Actinopolymorpha cephalotaxi: one gene and its partner. The protein of the gene in region 1 interacts with the protein of each later gene in a pairwise test. Links are inferred from orthologs where the notes say so. Each region holds a gene or a part of one and is shown on either strand. Other genes may lie near its edges.

The links.
Region 2: the proteins of FHR37_RS17700 (region 1) and rlmB interact in binary tests that used the Escherichia coli proteins (3 or more experiments, as listed by UniProt). The link is inferred for Actinopolymorpha cephalotaxi from one-to-one orthologs.

What each region holds. Positions count from the first base shown.
Region 1 is NZ_JACBZA010000001.1:4,026,598-4,029,866, forward strand. What follows is about bases 312-3,269. They hold FHR37_RS17700 (NAD(P)H-hydrate dehydratase), read right to left. Parts: upstream 2,535-3,269; coding sequence 1,089-2,534; downstream 312-1,088. Other genes in these bases: FHR37_RS17695 (extracellular solute-binding protein), read right to left, coding at 312-889; FHR37_RS17705 (holo-ACP synthase), read right to left, coding at 2,544-2,897; FHR37_RS17710 (MFS transporter), read right to left, coding at 2,984-3,269. Also shown: more of FHR37_RS17695, read right to left, coding at 1-311. UniProt on the Escherichia coli protein: Bifunctional enzyme that catalyzes the epimerization of the S- and R-forms of NAD(P)HX and the dehydration of the S-form of NAD(P)HX at the expense of ADP, which is converted to AMP.
Region 2 is NZ_JACBZA010000001.1:6,811,694-6,814,857, forward strand. What follows is about bases 235-3,087. They hold rlmB (23S rRNA (guanosine(2251)-2'-O)-methyltransferase RlmB), read left to right. Parts: upstream 235-1,088; coding sequence 1,089-2,087; downstream 2,088-3,087. Other genes in these bases: cysS (cysteine--tRNA ligase), read left to right, coding at 235-1,055; FHR37_RS30545 (sialidase family protein), read left to right, coding at 2,095-3,087. In the rest of the region: more of cysS, read left to right, coding at 1-234; more of FHR37_RS30545, read left to right, coding at 3,088-3,164. UniProt on the Escherichia coli protein: Specifically methylates the ribose of guanosine 2251 in 23S rRNA.

The DNA of each region.
Region 1 (3,269 bases):
CGCCGAGGTAGACCGCGCCACCGGTGAACGACGGCTCACTGATCTGGGCGAGCTTGATCTCCTTGCCCAGCAGCCCGGTCTGCTTGCCCGACAGCGCCATGTCCGACCACACCGGGGCGACCCAGATCTGGCCCTTGGCCAGCAGGTTGAGCACGTCCTGGTTGCCGTTGGGATAGACGTGCTGGTAGATCGAGCCGTTCAGGCCCTTCAGCTCCGCGAACCCGCGGTCCCAGTCCTTCTCCAGGTCGGGCACGTAGTCGGTGACCATCTTCTGCCGGTCACCGGCGGGGACGTACTTGTCCAGCACCGTGGTGACGAACGACTGCCCGGACCCGCCGGTGGGCGGGGAGTTGTAGGTGAACTTCCCCGGGTGTGCCTTGATCCAGGCCAGCAGGTCGTCGAGGGTCTTCGGCGGGTCGGGCACGTGCTCGGCGTTGTAGGCGAGCACCACCGACGAGCCGCGGTAGGGAACCGCCGACTGCTTCACCGGCGTGAGCAGGCCCGCGTCGACGTTGGTCAGGTTGGGCACCTGCTTGGTGCTCACCTTGGTGAGCAGGCCGGACAGCGCGGCGGTGCCGATGAACCCGCTCTCGGCCAGGTCGAAGCCGGGGTCCTGTTTGCCCTTGACCGCGGCGCCGAGCTTGGCCAGCGTCGTGGTGTCGTTGACGCCGTGCTCGGAGAACGTCAGCTTGACGTCGTAGCCGGGATTGTCCTTGCGGAACGCCGGGATGAGGGACTTCTGCCACATGTCCCGGAGGTTGACGTCACCGCCGACGTAGAGCCGGGCGGTCTTCCCGCCGCCACCGCCGGACGACGAGTCGGTGCCGCCGTTGCCGCCGCACGCGGTGCCGGCGAGTCCGAGCGCCAGCACGACCACCGAGGACAGCACCGCTTTGTGCCATGAACGCCAATGCCACGAACGCCTGTGCCACGAACGCGAACGCACGACCGCATTCCTTTCGCCCGGTCGCGCGCGGTGTGCACGTGACCACGCGGGAGATTACTACGGTCTGCCGACAGAACCGGTGAACATTCGCCGGTGTTGGCGGACGTTTCTCGCGCGGGCCACCTCCCGTCCGCCTTCGGGCTCAGCCGCGCTCGGCGTCCTCGCCCTCGCCGACCCCCCGTACGAACCGATAGGCGTCCGGCAGTGCGGCGGCGATGTCCTCGGCGACGATCGGGCCGCCGCGCGAGGCGAGGATGCCGGCCGTCTCGTGCAGGAAACAGCCCACGCTGCCCGCGTCCAGCGGTGAGAGCCCGCCGGCCAGCAGCGCACCGCAGATGCCGGACAGCACGTCGCCGGACCCGGCGGTCGCCACCCAGGGCGTGCTCACCGAGTTGACCCGGACCGGCCCGGTCGGCGGCGCCACCACCGTGGTCGCGCCCTTGAGCAGCACGGTGGCGTTCCAGCGGTCGGCGGCCGCCCGCGCGTAGTGCAGCCGGCGGGCGGCGACGTCCGTACGCTCCACCTCCAGCATCCGGGCGAGCTCGCCCTCGTGCGGCGTGAGCAGCACCTCGCCCTCGCACCGCCCGAGCACGTGCCGCAGCCCGTCCGCGTCGACGAGCACGGGTACGTCCGCGGCCAGCGCGCGGGCGACGTCCTCGGCGCGTTCGGGTGCCTCGCCCAGGCCGGACCCGACCACCCAGGCCTGCACCCGGCCCTCACCCGCCACCACCTCGGGCCAGCGGGCCCGGACCAGCCGGGCGGGTTCGTCCGGGCCGACGTAGCGGACCATGCCGAGCGGCCCGCCCAGGGCGCCGCTGACCGCGAGCACCGCCGCGCCGGTGTACTGCTCGGAACCGGCCACCACGCCCAGGACGCCGCGGGTGTACTTGTGCGAGGTGCGGTCCGGCACCGGCAGCAGGGCGGCCACGTCCGAGGCCTGCAGTGACTCCACCACCGGATCCGGGAGGTACGGGCCGAGCCCGATGTCGACCAGGTGCACCACCCCGGCAGCGGAGGCGCCCGGGTCGACGAGCAGGCCCACCTTGTGGGTGCCGAACGTCACCGTCACGTCGGCGCGCACGTGTGGCTCGGGCGTCTCGCCGGTGTCCACGTCGATGCCGGACGGCACGTCGACCGCGACCACGGGTACGTCGTGGCGCCGGACCAGGTCCATCACCGCGACCGCGTCCGGGCGCAGGCCGGGCTTGCCCCCGATGCCGACGATGCCGTCCAGCACCAGATCGGCGCGGGCCACGGCGTCCTCGCGTTCGTTCGCGGGTACGACGTGACCGCCGGCCGAACGCAGCGCGGCCAGGCCACCGGCGTGCGCCTTGTCCGGGCTCAGCAGGATCGCGGCCACCCGGGCGCCGCGCCGGGCGAGCCGGGCTCCGGCGTACAACGCGTCGCCGCCGTTCGCGCCCGACCCCGCCACGATCACGACGTCGGCGCCGTAGGTGCCGCCCAGGAAGTCCACACAGGCGTGCGCCAGTCCGGTTGCGGCGCGGTCCATCAACGTGCCGTCGGGAACGGTCGCCATCAGCGCGGCCTCGGCGGCCCTGACCTGGACGACGGTGTGCGCGGTGCGCATCGGCTGTGGTCAGCCCCTCTCGAGTACGACGACCGCGGACGCGATCCCGGCGTCGTGCGACATGGACAGGTGCATGGAGGTGACGCCCAGCTTCTCGGCCTGGGTGGCCACCGTGCCGCGGACCTCCAGCCAGGGCCGGCCGTCGTCGTCGGTGACCACCTCGGCGTCGTGCCAGCGCATGCCCACCGGGGCGCCGAGCGCCTTGGCCAGCGCCTCCTTCGCCGCGAACCGGGCGGCCAGCCCCGCGATCGGGCGGGTGCGCTCGACCTCGGTGAACAGCCGGGTGCGCAACCCGGGCGTACGGTCCAGGGTCGCCTCGAATCGCTCGACGTCGACCACGTCGATTCCCAGCCCGACGATCATCGGTCCATCCTTGCGCATCGCTCCCACCGGATGCGTGAGGCGGGCCGCCTCCCGGACCGGACGCGGACGCCGGTCACGGGCGCCGGTCACGGGCGCCGGTCACGGCGGGTCGGCGGGCGGGCGGAACCGAACACCTCACGGTCCGCCTCGTCACCCAGGGACGTGGACGCCAGGCGCTGCAGCAACGCCGACAGCTCCGGATGCTCCTCGGGCCGCCAGCCGGACAGCCGCCGTCCGAGCGCGGCCCGGCGGGTGGCCACCAGTTGGTCGACCGCCGCCAGCCCGGACGGGGTGACCGCCAGCCGGCTGTCGCCCTCGCGGGTGACGTACCCCGCGGCCAGCAGCGTGTCGACGTGCGGCCGGGCACGCTCG
Region 2 (3,164 bases), 2.8 Mb from region 1 along the record:
CCCGACTGATCGAGGCCGGCCACGCCTACGCCAGCGGCGGTGACGTGCTGTTCGACGTCGGTTCGTTCGCCGACTACGGCGCCCTGTCCGGCCAGCGGGTCGAGGAGGTCCAGTCGGCGGGCGACACCGAGAACGCCGGGGCCAAGCGCGACCCTCGTGACTTCGCGTTGTGGAAGCGGGCCAAGCCGGGCGAGCCGAGCTGGGACACGCCGTGGGGCCCGGGCCGGCCCGGCTGGCACATCGAGTGCTCGGCGATGTCGACGAAGTACCTCGGGCCCGAGTTCGACATCCACGGCGGCGGCATCGACCTGGTGTTCCCGCACCACGAGAACGAACGCGCCCAGTCGCTCGCGGCCGGTGACCCGTTCGCCCGCTACTGGCTGCACAACGCCTGGGTCACGCTGTCCGGGGAGAAGATGAGCAAGTCGCTCGGCAACTCCCTGCTGGTCCGGGAGGTCGTCCGCCGCGACGTCCGCCCGGTCGAGTTGCGCTACTACCTCGCCTCGCCGCACTACCGCTCGATGATCGAGTACTCCGAGGAGGCGCTGCACGAGGCGGCCGCCGGCTACCAGCGGCTGGAGGGCTTCGTCGAGCGGGCGACGGAGTTCGCCGGGGACGGGGACGGCGAATCCGTCCTGGACGGGGATGGGCGGGCGTCCGCCCTGCCGGACGCGTTCGTCGCGGCGATGGACGACGACCTGGGCGTCCCGCAGGCGCTTGCGGTCGTGCACGCGGCCGTACGCGACGGCAACACCGCCCTGGCCGCCGACGACAAGGCGAGCGTCCGGGCGCGACTGCTCGAGGTCAGGTCGATGCTGTCCGTGCTCGGCCTGGACCCGATGGACCCGCGCTGGCGGCGTTCGGCCGGCCAGGACGACTCCCTCCGCGCGGTGGCCGACACCCTGGTGCGAGCATTGCTGGTTCAGCGTGAGGAAGCGCGGGCCCGGCGGGACTGGGCGGCGGCCGACGCGGTGCGTGACCAGCTCAGGGACGCGGGCGTGGAGGTCACCGACACCCCGCACGGCGCCCGGTGGGACGTCGCCGACCGAGGCTGATCGACGTACGACATCGAGTGGGTGGAGGCTGGCGTGGCCGGCAACAGCAAGCGCCGTGGTGCGATCCGGCAGCGGTCCTCGGGCAACCCGACGGCGGGATCGGGCGGCCGGGTCCGCCGCGGACTGGAGGGCAAGGGCCCGACGCCGCGGGCGGAGGACCGGCCCTACCACAAGGCGCACAAGCGGATGCAGGCGCAGAAGCGGGCCGGTGCCACGTCGGACACCCGGCGCGGCGGTGGCTCCGGCCGGGCGGGTACGGGCGGCCGGGCCGGTGACAAGCCGGAGTGGATCGTCGGCCGCAACCCCGTCGTGGAGACCCTGCGCTCCGGCGTACCGGTGAAGACCGTCCAGATCGCCGAGCGGGTCGACCGCGACGACCGGGTACGCGAGATCCTGCGGCTGGCCGCCGAGACCGGCACCCCGCTGCTGGAGGTCACCCGGCTGGAGCTGGACCGGATCACCAGCGGCGCGGTCCACCAGGGCGTGGCGGTGCAGGTGCCGCCGTACGACTACGCCGACCCCGACGAGCTGCTCCAGGACGCCATCGACAGCGGGCACCCGGCGCTGCTGGTGGCCCTGGACGGCGTCACCGACCCGCGCAACCTGGGCGCGGTGGTCCGCTCGGCGGCGGCGTTCGGCGCGCACGGTGTGGTGGTGCCCGAACGCCGGTCGGCCGGGATGACGGCGGCCGCGTGGAAGACTTCGGCCGGGGCGGCGGTGCGGGTGCCGGTGGCCCGGGCGGTCAACCTCAACCGGACGCTGAAGGCGTACCAGAAGGCCGGGCTGCGCATCGTCGGGCTGGCCGCGGAGGGCGAGGGCGACCTCGCCGAGGTGGCCGACCTGGACGGGCCGGTGGTCCTGGTCGCGGGCTCGGAGGGCAAGGGCCTGTCCCGGCTGGTCCGCGAGACCTGCGACGACCTGGCGCGGATCCCGATGCACTCGGGCACGGAGTCGCTGAACGCCGGGGTCGCGGCGGGTATCGCGTTGTACGAGGTGGCCCAGCAGCGCGCCCGGGCCGCGACCGCGGAGTGACCGCGGAGTGACCGGACCCGAGGCGACCGGCCCGGAGGCGCAGGCGCGGGTGGAGCGGGAGTTCGTGGTCCGCGACGACCCGCGGTTCGCGGCCTGCCACGCGTCCACGGTGCTGCTGCTGCCGGACGGGCCGCTGGTGGCGTGGTTCGGTGGCAGCCGCGAGGGTGCGGACGACGTGGCGATCTGGCTGGCCCGGCGTACGCCCGAGGGGTGGTCACGCCCCGAACGCGTGGCCGGCGAGGACGGCCTGCCGCACTGGAACCCGGTGCTGTTCGCGCCGCCCTGGGGTGGGGCCGGCGAGGTGTGGCTGTTCTACAAGGTGGGGCGGCAGATCCCGGCCTGGCGCACCCGGGTGGTCGTCTCCGGTGACGGCGGGCGTACCTGGTCCGCGCCCCGGGAGCTGGTGCCGGGCGACGAGGGCGGGCGCGGCCCGGTGAAGAACAAGCCGATCGTGCTCGCCGACGGGGGCTGGCTCGCGCCGGCGTCGATCGAACGCAGCGACACCTGGGACGCGTTCGCCGACCTGTCGTACGACCGGGGGCGCAGCTGGCAGCGCGGCGAGTTCGTGCCGGTCGACCACGCGGCGTTCCCCGGCAAGGGGATCATCCAGCCCACGGTCTGGGAGTCCGCGCCCGGCCGGGTGCACATGCTGGTGCGCAGCAGCAGCGGTTGGGTGTGCCGCAGCGACTCCGCCGACGGCGGCCGGACCTGGAGCCCGGTGACGCCGACGTCGCTGCCGAACAACAACAGCGGGATCGACCTCGCGCCTCTCCCGGACGGCCGGCTGGTCTGCGTGCACAACCCGGTCGGCAGGTCGTGGGGAGTGCGAACGCCGCTCACCGCGGCGATCTCCGCCGACAACGGCCACACCTGGCACCACTGGGCGACCCTGGACGACGCGCCGGCCCTGGACGACGCCGGGCCGACGGGGGCGGCGGGGGATCCGGGCGAGCAGAACGTCGAGGAGCGGGAGTTCTCCTACCCGGCCGCGGTGACCGACGGTGAGGGGATCACCGTGACCTGGACCTGGCGGCGCCGCGGGATCAGGTCCGCCCGTCTCACTCCGCAAGACGCGTG